2 regions of the Escherichia sp. MAL-1 genome follow, and region 1 is predicted to be linked to the other one. Evidence: predicted binding sites of a transcription regulator. Region 1 holds the regulator's gene; the other holds the start of a gene.

Region 1 (6,811 bases):
TACGACTGGGTACTGGACAACATCACGATTCCTGTTCACCCGCGCCAGTATGAGTTCTCGCGCCTGAATCTGGAATACACCGTGATGTCCAAGCGTAAGTTGAACCTGCTGGTGACCGACAAGCACGTTGAAGGCTGGGATGACCCGCGTATGCCGACCATTTCCGGTCTGCGTCGTCGTGGTTACACTGCGGCTTCTATTCGTGAGTTCTGCAAACGCATCGGCGTGACCAAGCAGGACAACACCATTGAGATGGCGTCGCTGGAATCCTGCATCCGTGAAGATCTCAACGAAAATGCGCCGCGCGCAATGGCGGTTATCGATCCGGTGAAACTGGTTATCGAAAACTATCAGGGCGAAGGCGAAATGGTTACCATGCCGAACCATCCGAACAAACCGGAAATGGGCAGCCGTCAGGTGCCGTTTAGCGGTGAGATTTGGATTGATCGCGCCGATTTCCGCGAAGAAGCTAACAAGCAGTACAAACGTCTGGTGCTGGGTAAAGAAGTGCGTCTGCGTAATGCTTATGTGATTAAGGCAGAACGCGTCGAGAAAGATGCCGAAGGTAATATCACCACCATCTTCTGTACTTATGACGCCGATACCTTAAGCAAAGATCCGGCAGATGGTCGTAAAGTCAAAGGTGTTATTCACTGGGTGAGCGCGGCACATGCGCTGCCGGTTGAAATCCGTTTGTATGACCGTCTGTTCAGCGTGCCTAACCCAGGTGCTGCGGATGATTTCCTGTCGGTGATTAACCCGGAATCGCTGGTGATCAAACAGGGCTTTGCTGAACCGTCGCTGAAAGATGCGGTTGCGGGTAAAGCATTCCAGTTTGAGCGTGAAGGTTACTTCTGCCTCGATAGCCGCCATTCTACGGCGGAAAAACCGGTATTTAACCGCACCGTTGGGCTGCGTGATACCTGGGCGAAAGTAGGCGAGTAATTTTAAGTTTCGCTATGCCGGATGGGGCGTTTACGTCGCATCCGGCAAGGAACAGACAAACAGTTTCAAACGCTAAATTGCCTGATGCGCTACGCTTATCAGGCCTACATGATCTCTGCAATATATTGAGTTTGCGTGCTTTTGTAGGCCGGATAAGGCGTTCACGCCGCATCCGGCAAGAAACAACAAACAATCCAAAACGCCGCGTTCAGCGGCGTTTTTTCTACTTTTCTTCGCGAATTAATTCCGCTTCGCAATTTATCCATAAAATAAATTTAAAATAACAAAACATAATTAAATAAAATGTAACCGCTTTCATCTTGCTGGAATTTCACGCTTTTATTCTTCTGCAAGCCTTTCAACCGCAAACTTAAGCCTTGTAACAAAAATCATCAAAATATGTGCGGTTGCTCATGTTCTTACATTCTGGTTACAGAAAGAGATTGATAATTCGCGTCGCGAAAAATAGTCTGTTCCTGTAGTCAGCGAGACTTTTCTCAACGCTACTTTTTTAATTTTTATTTTTTCGCTGTTCACCTTTGGTGCAGCAATTTATACGTCAAAGAGGATTAACCCATGCGTACGTTTAGTGGCAAACGTAGTACGCTGGCGCTGGCTATCGCCGGTGTTACAGCAATGTCGGGCTTTATGGCAATGCCGGAGGCTCGCGCCGAAGGATTCATCGACGATTCAACCTTAACCGGCGGTATATATTACTGGCAGCGTGAACGCGACCGTAAAGATGTTACCGACGGCGACAAATACAAAACCAACCTTTCTCACTCCACCTGGAATGCCAACCTCGATTTTCAGTCTGGTTATGCTGCTGATATGTTCGGCCTTGATATTGCCGCGTTTACGGCGATTGAAATGGCGGAAAACGGCGACAGCTCTCACCCGAACGAAATCGCGTTTTCAAAAAGTAATAAAGCCTATGACGAAGACTGGTCCGGCGACAAAAGCGGTATAAGCCTGTATAAAGCAGCGGCCAAATTTAAATACGGTCCGGTTTGGGCGAGGGCAGGTTATATTCAGCCAACCGGTCAGACGCTGTTAGCGCCTCACTGGAGCTTTATGCCGGGTACTTATCAGGGTGCGGAAGCCGGAGCGAATTTTGATTACGGCGATGCCGGTGCGTTGAGTTTCTCCTACATGTGGACCAACGAATACAAAGCGCCGTGGCATCTGGAAATGGATGAGTTTTATCAGAACGATAAAACCACCAAAGTTGATTATCTGCACTCCCTTGGGGCGAAATACGACTTCAAAAATAACTTCGTACTGGAAGCGGCTTTTGGTCAGGCGGAAGGGTATATCGATCAATATTTTGCCAAAGCCAGCTACAAATTTGATATCGCCGGTAGCCCGTTAACCACCAGCTACCAGTTCTACGGTACCCGCGATAAAGTTGACGATCGCAGCGTCAACGACCTTTATGACGGCACCGCCTGGCTGCAGGCGTTGACCTTTGGTTACCGGGCGGCTGACGTAGTGGATTTGCGCCTCGAAGGCACCTGGGTTAAGGCTGACGGTCAGCAGGGATACTTCCTGCAACGTATGACTCCAACCTACGCTTCCTCAAACGGTCGCCTGGATATCTGGTGGGACAACCGTTCTGACTTCAACGCCAACGGCGAAAAAGCAGTCTTCTTCGGTGCGATGTATGACCTGAAAAACTGGAATCTTCCAGGCTTCGCCATCGGCGCTTCCTACGTTTACGCATGGGATGCTAAACCTGCGACCTGGCAGAGCAATCCGGATGCGTACTACGACAAAAACCGGACTATTGAAGAGTCTGCATACAGCCTGGATGCGGTCTATACCATTCAGGACGGTCGCGCCAAAGGCACGATGTTCAAACTGCACTTCACCGAATACGACAACCACTCCGACATCCCAAGCTGGGGCGGTGGTTACGGCAACATCTTCCAGGATGAGCGTGACGTAAAATTTATGGTAATCGCACCATTCACCATCTTCTGATGCCCGACGCGGCAGGTTTTGTGCCTGCCGCACGTTTGAGGAATTTGCTATGAAAAAACTGATTCTCATCGCCATGATGGCATCGGGGCTGGTAGCTTGTGCGCAATCAACCGCACCACAGGAAGACAGCCGTCTGAAAGAGGCATACAGCGCCTGTATCAACACCGCGCAAGGTTCGCCGGAAAAAATTGAAGCCTGCCAGAGCGTGTTAAACGTGCTGAAGAAAGAGAAACAACATCAGCAGTTTGCCGACCAGGAAAGTGTCCGCGTACTGGATTATCAGCAGTGTCTGCGTGCAACGCAAACCGGAAATGATCAGGCGGTGAAAGCCGATTGTGATAAGGTCTGGCAGGAAATTCGCAGTAATAACAAATAAGTGAGAGCTGTAACTCTCGCTTTTCTTATTTCCCTTGCATAAAAAAGCCAACCCGCAGGTTGGCTTTTCTCGTTCAGGCTGGCTTATTTGCCTTCGTGCGCGTGCTCATCTTCGCGGCAATCGCCTTCGGCACAGTGACCGTAAAGATAGAGACTGTGGTTAGTCAGGCGAATGCCATGTTTTGCGGCAATTTCACGCTGACGCGCTTCGATGGAATCATCACTAAATTCGATAACCTTGCCGCAGTCGAGGCAGATCAGGTGATCGTGGTGATGTTGCTGTGTCAGTTCAAATACGGATTTACCGCCTTCAAAATTGTGGCGGGTGACGATACCAGCGTCGTCAAACTGGTTCAGTACGCGATATACCGTAGCCAGACCAATTTCTTCACCCATATCGATCAGACGTTTGTATAAATCTTCCGCACTGACGTGATGGTTGTCCGGCTCCTGAAGAACTTCCAGGATTTTTAAACGAGGAAGCGTTACTTTCAGGCCAGCTTTCTTTAGGGCGGTATTGTTATCAGTCATGCGGAATCTGTCCTGTTACTAAGCGGTTCACTTCATTAGAAGAAGTGACAGAATTTGCTCTTGAGATAATGCGTATCATTATAGAATTGCCACGCCTAAATGAAAACCACAAGTCCCTGGCAAATATTGTTAATAAAAACGTGGCATAGCTTACATTTACAACGGCAAGGCCACTTGAACACCGGGACATTGTACAGGTACAACAGCAAAAGTTACAAATTTGTAGCAATTATTTTGATTGGCATTATCTATTAATACGGCGTAGACATGAGTCTACGCCGCATCACATCAGGCATTGAGAATTTCGTCGAGATGCAACTCTTCAGAAATCTGTTTAACCCATTTTTCTACACGTTCAGCGGTCAGTTCCGGCTGACGGTCTTCGTCGATAGCCAGACCGACAAAGTGGTCGTCATCTGCCAGACCTTTTGATGCTTCGAAATGATAGCCCGCAGTTGGCCAGTGACCAACGATGGTTGCACCGCGCGGTTGAATGATGTCGCGGATGGTGCCCAATGCGTCGCAGAAATATTCGGCGTAATCTTCCTGGTCACCACAACCAAACAGCGCAACCAGTTTGCCATTGAAATCAATCTCTTCGAGAGTCGGGAAGAAGTCATCCCAGTCACACTGCGCTTCGCCGTAATACCAGGTTGGGATGCCCAGCAGCAGAATGTCATAAGCTTCCAGATCTTCTTTGCTGCTTTTTGCAATGTCATGGACATCGGCAACGTCTTTACCAAGCTGTTTTTGAATCATTTTTGCGATATTTTCGGTATTACCGGTGTCGCTGCCGAAAAAGATGCCAGTGATAGCCATGAGTGAAATAACCTCTTGAAACTTATTGAAATGGGGGTGGAAAATTGCCCACGGATAAAGGCAATCATAGCAGAACAGGCAGTCTTGCGGAATCAGCAAACGAGCAGGACTGCACACTGTGCTACATGAAAGTGGAAATTTAAACGATGCCCTGACTACGCAGCGCCGCCAGTTGCTGCATTAACATCTCTTCGATCAGTTCGCTACGGCTCATATTGCGCGATTCCGCCAGCTCGTTCAGCGCCTCGACAGCTTCCGCGTTCAGCTTCAGTTCGACACGCTTAAGGCCACGTACTTTGTCGCGTTTTAGTTGGTTGCGTTTATTAATACGCAGCTGTTCATCGCGCGAAAGCGGATTAGTTTTCGGTCGTCCCGGTCGACGCTCGTGCGCGAACAGATCTAATGTCGTACGGTCCGTTTGTTCTTTGGCCATGATCTTGGTGACTTCGGGGGAAACAATCAGCCAGGCCTCTGCCCGGATGGATAGCGCGCCATAATACATCAGCGCGATGAGTCACGCCAACGCCCACGCGCGGAAAGCGACGCGGACGCTGGGTTTTTAATCAGTTGCGTTAATCATTGAGATAGCGACGGATAGCGCGTAATACCGCATCTGGTTTTTCAGCATGGACCCAGTGACCCGCGCCTGCAATGACATGCGCCCGTGCCTGTGGAAATTGTGCCAGTAAATCATCACGGTACTGCTCGCTAACATACGGAGAATTACCACCAGGGATAAACAGGGCAGGGTGATCCCATGCCGGGATTTTCTCCCAACCCACAATATGCGGATACTGATCCCACAATACCGGCACGTTAAAGCGCCACTCCCCGTCAACAAAAGATTTCAACAGAAACTGAATCACCCCTTCTTCATTAAGATGCTGGCGCATTATTGCTGCTGCTTGCTGGCGAGTTTGTGCGTCCGATTCACTGACCGCGTTGATAGCTGCGAAAATCTCATCATGACGGCGTACGTGATAGTCGACCGGTGCGATATCGATCGCCACCAGTTTATCGATGCGATCGGGGGCCAGTGCAGTAAGTGCCATTACCGCTTTACCGCCCATGGAGTGACCGATAAATGTTGCTTTGTCGATCTGCAGTGCATCCAGGGTATCAACAAGATCCTGCGCCATCGCCGGGTAATTCATTACCGGCTCTCTCGGTGAAAGACCGTGGTTACGCATATCAACCTGGATGATATTGTGATCGTTTACCAGATCGCGAGCCAGTACGCCAAGGTTGTCGAGGCTACCAAACAGACCATGGACAAGAACGATGGGAGAATTATTGTGCTGGTTTTGTGCAGTTTGCGCGCGGATATTCAATTTCATGGCAAAGTTCTTTTTTTCGCGTTGTCGGGTTAGGGTATTATGTTGACCATTGTGCCACAGGGCTGCAACAAATAAGGTTTATTCCGAGTTTTTCTGCAAGCCAGGCTTGACGCTATCCGCTGCCGGGATTTATTCATATACTCCTGGCGACTTGTATTCAGCTAAGACACTGCACTGGATTAAGATGAAAACGATTGAAGTTGATGATGAACTCTACAGCTATATTGCCAGCCACACTAAGCATATCGGCGAGAGCGCATCCGACATTTTACGGCGTATGTTGAAATTTTCCGCCGCATCACAGCCTGCTGCTCCGGTGACGAAAGAGGTTCGCGTTGCGTCACCTGCTATCGTCGAAGCGAAGCCGGTCAAAACGATTAAAGACAAGGTTCGCGCAATGCGTGAACTTCTGCTTTCGGACGAATACGCAGAGCAAAAGCGAGCGGTCAATCGCTTTATGCTGCTGTTGTCTACACTATATTCTCTTGACGCCCAGGCGTTTGCCGAAGCAACGGAATCGTTGCACGGTCGTACACGCGTTTACTTTGCGGCAGATGAACAAACGCTGCTGAAAAATGGTAATCAGACCAAGCCGAAACATGTGCCAGGCACGCCGTATTGGGTGATCACCAACACCAACACCGGCCGTAAATGCAGCATGATCGAACACATCATGCAGTCGATGCAATTCCCGGCGGAATTGATTGAGAAGGTTTGCGGAACTATCTAAAACGTTGCAGACAAAGGACAAAGCAATGGCAATCCACAATCGTGCAGGCCAACCTGCACAACAGAGTGATTTGATTAACGTCGCCCAACTG
Region 2 (6,811 bases), 2.2 Mb from region 1:
TTTTTGCGGGTTTCACCAGATAACCCCGTACCTCGCCGTGACCATTTGGCGAAGGATACGTGATGTACTCAGCAACAATCTCCGGGTCGGTAAACTCTACCTGAGTCGCCAGCGCATAATTTGGCTTGAGCAAATCAAACAACGCTAATGCCGTCATCCCGCCCACCGCATACTTCGCCGCAAGGTTGAGGAACTCACGTTTCGAGATTTTCCCGTGAGCGTAATAGTCGTAGTAATCCAACAACTCTTGTGGGAAATCTTTGGCGGTTAAACGCGGCATCGTTGCACTCCTCAACTGGTGTTTTTTTAAGCAAAGCATAAGTACGTGTTTTTGCCCAGTTTTTCGTCACTCTGTGAGCCAGACTACGGGATACGCGCTGGCGAATCGCTAAACTAGAAACATTGTTTCGAAATTGAACGGTGGAAAGGAGAGGTCATGGTCTGGTTAGCGAATCCCGAACGTTACGGGCAGATGCAATACCGCTATTGCGGAAAAAGCGGTTTACGCCTGCCCGCGTTATCGCTCGGTTTATGGCACAATTTCGGTCACGTTAACGCGCTGGAATCACAGCGTGCGATCCTGCGTAAAGCGTTTGATTTGGGCATTACGCACTTTGATTTAGCCAACAATTACGGGCCGCCTCCAGGAAGCGCAGAAGAGAACTTTGGTCGCCTGCTGCGGGAGGATTTTGCCGCTTATCGCGATGAACTGATTATCTCTACCAAGGCTGGCTACGATATGTGGCCCGGCCCTTACGGCTCTGGCGGTTCACGTAAATACCTGCTCGCCAGCCTCGACCAAAGCCTGAAGCGTATGGGGCTTGAGTATGTCGATATCTTTTACTCTCATCGCGTCGATGAAAATACGCCGATGGAAGAAACCGCCTCTGCGCTGGCTCATGCGGTACAAAGCGGTAAGGCGCTGTATGTCGGGATCTCCTCTTACTCGCCAGAGCGGACGCAAAAAATGGTCGAGTTGCTGCACGAGTGGAAAATTCCGCTTTTAATTCATCAACCTTCGTACAATTTACTGAACCGCTGGGTGGATAAAAGCGGCCTGCTGGATACCCTGCAAAATAACGGCGTGGGCTGTATTGCCTTTACTCCTCTGGCTCAGGGATTGCTGACCGGAAAATATCTCAACGGCATTCCTGAAGATTCACGGATGCATCGTGAAGGGAATAAAGTTCGTGGCCTGACGCCGAAAATGCTCACCGAAGCCAACCTCAACAGCCTGCGCTTATTGAATGAAATGGCACAGCAGCGTGGACAATCAATGGCGCAAATGGCGTTAAGCTGGTTGCTGAAAGATGATCGCGTGACGTCGGTATTGATTGGTGCCAGCCGTGCAGAGCAACTTGAGGAGAACGTGCAGGCGCTGAATAATCTGACATTTAGCACCGAGGAGCTGGCGCAGATTGATCAGCATATCGCCGATGGCGAGCTGAATCTGTGGCAGGCGTCTTCCGATAAATGACCTGTTAATAACGGGCGCGAGAACCGCGCCCGAATCAGATCAGTGATTATGACGAGTTAGTCGGTCAAGATAGCCCATCACAAATGCAGAGAGCACAAACGTCAGATGGATAATGACGTACCACATCAGTTTGTTATCAGGAACATTTTTCGCATCCATAAAGACGCGCAGTAAGTGAATGGAAGAAATTGCCACAATCGACGCTGCTACTTTGTTTTTCAGCGACGTTGCGTCCATTTTCCCCAGCCAGTTCAGCTTCTCTTTGTTCTCGGAGATATCCAGTTGTGAGACGAAATTCTCATAACCGGAAAACATCACCATCACCAGCAAACCGCCAACCAGCGTCATATCCACCAGCGACAGCAACACGAGGATCAAATCTGATTCCGCCATCGAGAAGATATTCGGCAGTACGTGAATAATCTCCTGGAAGAACTTCAGCGCCAGGGCAACTAACGCCAGCGAAAGGCCAAAGTACACGGGGGCAAGCAGCCAGCGAGAAGCATACATTGCATTTTCAAGAAAACGTTCCATACATTCCTGTCGTGTAGTTAAAACGGGCAACAGTATATCGCAATTGAGTAAACAGCACGCAACAGCAAATCAACATATACGTTAAACCTTTGTCGCATAATTCTGAGGTTTAGGGATCTTCCTGGTTCCCTTATCAACGCATCGAGAACGTCTACCCTTAAAGGACGTTGAACCTGAAGGGAGAAAAACGATGTCTCATTTAAAAGACCCGACCACGCAGTATTACACTGGTGAATATCCCAAACAGAAACAACCGACGCCAGGCATCCAGGCGAAGATGACACCGGTACCGGATTGCGGCGAGAAAACCTATGTTGGTAGCGGTCGCCTGAAAGATCGTAAAGCACTGGTGACAGGGGGCGATTCCGGAATAGGTCGCGCTGCCGCCATCGCTTACGCGCGTGAAGGGGCTGACGTGGCGATCAGTTATCTTCCCGTGGAAGAAGAAGACGCTCAGGATGTGAAAAAGATCATTGAAGAATGCGGACGCAAAGCCGTTCTGCTGCCAGGCGATTTAAGCGATGAGAAATTTGCCCGTTCGCTGGTTCACGAAGCGCACAAGGCGTTAGGCGGGCTGGATATTATGGCGCTGGTCGCCGGGAAACAGGTTGCCATTCCGGATATTGCAGACCTCACCAGCGAACAGTTTCAAAAGACCTTTGCCATTAACGTTTTCGCGCTGTTCTGGCTAACCCAGGAAGCGATCCCCCTGCTACCGAAAGGTGCAAGTATCATCACCACTTCGTCAATCCAGGCATACCAGCCAAGTCCGCATTTACTGGACTATGCGGCTACGAAGGCGGCGATTCTGAACTACAGCCGTGGCCTGGCAAAACAGGTCGCGGAGAAAGGTATTCGGGTGAATATTGTCGCGCCAGGCCCGATCTGGACAGCACTGCAAATTTCCGGCGGACAAACGCAGGATAAGATCCCGCAGTTTGGTCAGCAAACGCCGATGAAACGTGCGGGGCAACCGGCGGAACTGGCCCCTGTATATGTTTATCTGGCAAGTCAGGAGTCGAGCTACGTCACCGCAGAAGTGCACGGCGTGTGCGGCGGCGAGCATTTAGGTTAAAAAAATGCCCGGTTGTGAAAAGCAACCGGGCATCATTGTGAATTCACTCTTACCTGATGTGGCGAAAACGCCTTATCCGCCTACAAACGCATGAAGATTCAACATGTTGCAATAGATTTTGTAGGCCTGATAAGCGTAGCGCATCAGGCATTGAGCACCTAATGCCGGATGCGTCGTGAACGCCTTATCCGGCCTACAAACGCACGAAGATTCAACATGTTGCAATAGATTTTGTAGGCCTGATGAGCGTAGCGCATCAGGCAATTCTACTTTACTTCGCTTTGGCGGTTTCTTCGCCGACCAGACCTATCTTCAGGTAACCCGCCTGATGCAGCGTATCCATTACCTTCATCAACGTCTCGTAATCGACGGTTTTGTCCGCTCGGAAGAAGATGGTGGTGTCTTTCTTGCCTTCGGTTAACGCATTCAACGCCGTAATCATTGTTTCATCGGTGACCGGATCGTTACCGATAAACATCGAGTTGTCTGCCTTCACCGACAAATAAACCGGTTTTTCCGGGCGCGGCTGCGGCGTGCTGGTAGAAGCAGGCAAATTCACCTTCACATCTACCGTCGCTAACGGTGCCGCCACCATAAAGATAATCAGCAGAACCAACATCACGTCGATAAACGGCGTCACGTTGATGTCATGCATTTCGCCGTTATCGTCGAGGTTTTCGTTAAGATGCATTGCCATCGGATATTATCCTGCGCGTAATTTTTGTGCGACACGAACCGGATGCGCAGCGGCGCTGGCTTCCAGATCCAGGTCACGGCTTTGCAGCAACAATACCTGCGCTGCAACATCACCCAGCATCGCTTTAAAGCCGCCAATCTGGCGTGCAAATACGTTATAGATAACGACCGCAGGAATCGCTGCCACGAGGCCGATTGCCGTTGCTAACAGAGCTTCTGCGATACCCGGCGCAACGACTGCCAGGTTAGTGGTCTGCGTTTGCGCGATACCAATAAAGCTGTTCATGATGCCCCAGACCGTACCAAACAGACCAACGAACGGAGAAATCGCGCCGATGGTTGCCAGATAGCCGTTACCGCGGCCCATTTGACGACCCACTGCGGCGACCCGACGCTCCAGACGGAAGCTGGTACGTTCTTTAATACCTTCGTTATCGTCGCTGCCTTCTGACAGTTCCAGCTCATTCTGCGCTTCATTGAGCAAATGCAGGCTTAAGCTTTTGCTACCAAAATCAGCGGCGATATCGTTGGCCTGGTTTAAGGAACGCGCTTCAGCCAGCAGTTGCTGCTCGCGCTTAAGGCGACGCTTCTGATTGAAGAACTCTACGCTCTTACTGAAGAAGATTGCCCAGGTGACTACGGAGGCCAAAATAAGCCCAATCATCACGCACTTAACGACAATATCGGCGTGCTGATACATACCCCAGACGGAAAGGTCCGTCTGCATTAAATTATTACCCACTGTGTATCTCCAGGACGCAAGTCACAAAATCTGCGCATAATAATATCAAAACGACGTCGAATTGATAGTCGTTCTCATTACTATTTGCATACTGCCGTACCTTTGCTTTCTTTTCCTTGCGTTTACGCAGTAAAAAAGTCACCAGCACGCCATTTGCGAAAATTTTCTGCTTTATGCCAATTCTTCAGGATGCGCCCGCGAATATTCATGCTAGTTTAGACATCCAGACGTATAAAAACAGGAATCCCGACATGGCGGACAAAAAGCTTGATACTCAACTGGTGAATGCAGGACGCAGCAAAAAATACACTCTTGGCGCGGTAAATAGCGTGATTCAGCGCGCTTCTTCGCTGGTATTTGAGAGTATGGAAGCCAAAAAGCACGCGACGCGCAATCGCGCCAATGGCGAGTTGTTCTATGGACGGCGCGGAACGTTAACCCATTTTTCCTTACAACAAGCGATGTGTGAACTGGAAGGTGGCGCAGGCTGCGCGCTATTTCCCTGCGGGGCGGCAGCGGTTGCTAATTCGATTCTTGCTTTTGTCGAACAGGGCGATCATGTGTTGATGACCAACACCGCCTATGAACCGAGTCAGGATTTCTGTAGCAAAATCCTCAGCAAACTGGGCGTAACGACATCGTGGTTTGATCCGCTGATTGGTGCCGATATCGTTAAGCATCTGCAGCCAAACACTAAAATCGTGTTTCTGGAATCGCCAGGCTCCATCACCATGGAAGTCCACGACGTTCCGGCGATTGTTGCCGCCGTACGCAGTGTGGTGCCGGATGCCATCATTATGATCGACAACACCTGGGCAGCCGGTGTGCTGTTTAAGGCGCTGGATTTTGGCATCGATGTTTCTATTCAAGCCGCCACCAAATATCTGGTTGGGCATTCAGATGCGATGATTGGCACTGCCGTGTGCAATGCCCGTTGCTGGGAGCAGCTACGGGAAAACGCCTATCTGATGGGCCAGATGGTCGATGCCGATACCGCCTATATAACCAGCCGTGGCCTGCGCACATTAGGTGTGCGTTTGCGTCAACATCATGAAAGCAGTCTGAAAGTGGCTGAATGGCTGGCAGAACATCCGCAAGTTGCGCGAGTTAACCACCCTGCTCTGCCTGGCAGTAAAGGCCACGAATTTTGGAAACGAGACTTTACAGGTAGCAGCGGGCTATTTTCCTTTGTGCTTAAGAAAAAACTCAGTAATGAAGAGCTGGCGAACTATCTGGATAACTTCAGTTTATTCAGCATGGCCTACTCGTGGGGCGGGTATGAATCGTTGATCCTGGCGAATCAACCAGAACATATCGCCGCCATTCGCCCACAAGGCGAGATCGATTTTAGCGGGACCTTGATTCGCCTGCATATTGGTCTGGAAGATGTCGACGATCTGATTGCCGATCTGGACGCCGGTTTTGCGCGAATTGTATAACATTGCCACTTTTGGACAATTTTGCAGACATTTAATTGTGAAAAGTCTTAAATTGTTGCGTCCGGGATCAAGGCGTCCCGGACGAATCAGGAGTACAATAGGCAGATAAAGGCTTAAACGCTGTTCCACAGGAAAGTCCATGGCTGTTATTCAAGATATCATCGCTGCGCTCTGGCAACACGACTTTGCCGCGCTGGCGGATCCTCATATTGTTAGCGTTGTTTACTTTGTCATGTTTGCCACGCTGTTTTTAGAAAACGGCCTGCTGCCCGCCTCATTTTTGCCAGGCGACAGCTTGTTGATACTGGCAGGCGCATTGATTGCCCAGGGGGTTATGGATTTTCTGCCTACGATTGCGATTCTGACCGCCGCAGCAAGTCTGGGCTGCTGGCTAAGTTATATTCAGGGGCGCTGGTTAGGGAATACCAAAACGGTGAAAGGCTGGCTGGCACAGCTTCCTGCTAAATATCACCAGCGCGCCACCTGCATGTTTGACCGCCACGGTCTGCTGGCGCTGCTGGCTGGACGTTTTCTTGCATTTGTCCGTACGCTGCTGCCAACCATGGCGGGAATTTCCGGTCTGCCAAACCGCCGTTTCCAGTTTTTCAACTGGTTAAGCGGATTTCTGTGGGTCAGCGTGGTAACCAGTTTCGGCTATGCCTTAAGTATGATTCCGTTCGTTAAACGCCATGAAGATCAGGTAATGACGTTCCTGATGATCCTGCCAATTGCCTTGTTAACCGCTGGCTTGTTAGGCACGCTGTTTGTGGTGATTAAAAAAAAATACTGTAACGCCTGACGATTTTCCCTGTTCCCGGTTGCTGTACCGGGAACGTATTTAATTCCCC

What was found. Region 1 encodes Fur, which represses iron uptake genes when iron is present. Its sites were predicted from a motif close to ATAATAATGAGAACNACTATCAA; they were not measured.
Region 2: a site for Fur is predicted at 4,586-4,608, ahead of exbB (tol-pal system-associated acyl-CoA thioesterase). Genes of this name have one in related genera too.

Annotation. Positions count from the first base shown of each region.
Region 1 covers NZ_CM129609.1:3,437,194-3,444,004, reverse strand. Annotated here, with positions in the region: gene glnS (glutamine--tRNA ligase) at 1-945, shown strand, start outside; gene chiP (chitoporin ChiP) at 1,522-2,928, shown strand; gene chiQ (ChiQ/YbfN family lipoprotein) at 2,978-3,304, shown strand; gene fur (ferric iron uptake transcriptional regulator) at 3,388-3,834, opposite strand; gene uof (fur leader peptide) at 3,827-3,913, opposite strand; gene fldA (flavodoxin FldA) at 4,123-4,653, opposite strand; gene ybfE (LexA regulated protein) at 4,793-5,086, opposite strand; gene ybfF (esterase) at 5,226-5,990, opposite strand; gene seqA (replication initiation negative regulator SeqA) at 6,175-6,720, shown strand; gene pgm (phosphoglucomutase (alpha-D-glucose-1,6-bisphosphate-dependent)) at 6,746-6,811, shown strand, end outside.
Region 2 covers NZ_CM129609.1:733,678-740,488, reverse strand. Annotated here, with positions in the region: gene yghX (YghX family hydrolase) at 1-280, opposite strand, end outside; gene gpr (L-glyceraldehyde 3-phosphate reductase) at 437-1,477, shown strand; gene ACU8XX_RS03635 (TIGR00645 family protein) at 1,517-2,011, opposite strand; gene yghA (NADP(+)-dependent aldehyde reductase) at 2,202-3,086, shown strand; gene exbD (TonB system transport protein ExbD) at 3,358-3,783, opposite strand; gene exbB (tol-pal system-associated acyl-CoA thioesterase) at 3,790-4,524, opposite strand; gene metC (cystathionine beta-lyase) at 4,776-5,963, shown strand; gene yghB (DedA family general envelope maintenance protein YghB) at 6,103-6,762, shown strand; gene yqhC (DNA-binding transcriptional regulator YqhC) at 6,802-6,811, opposite strand, start outside.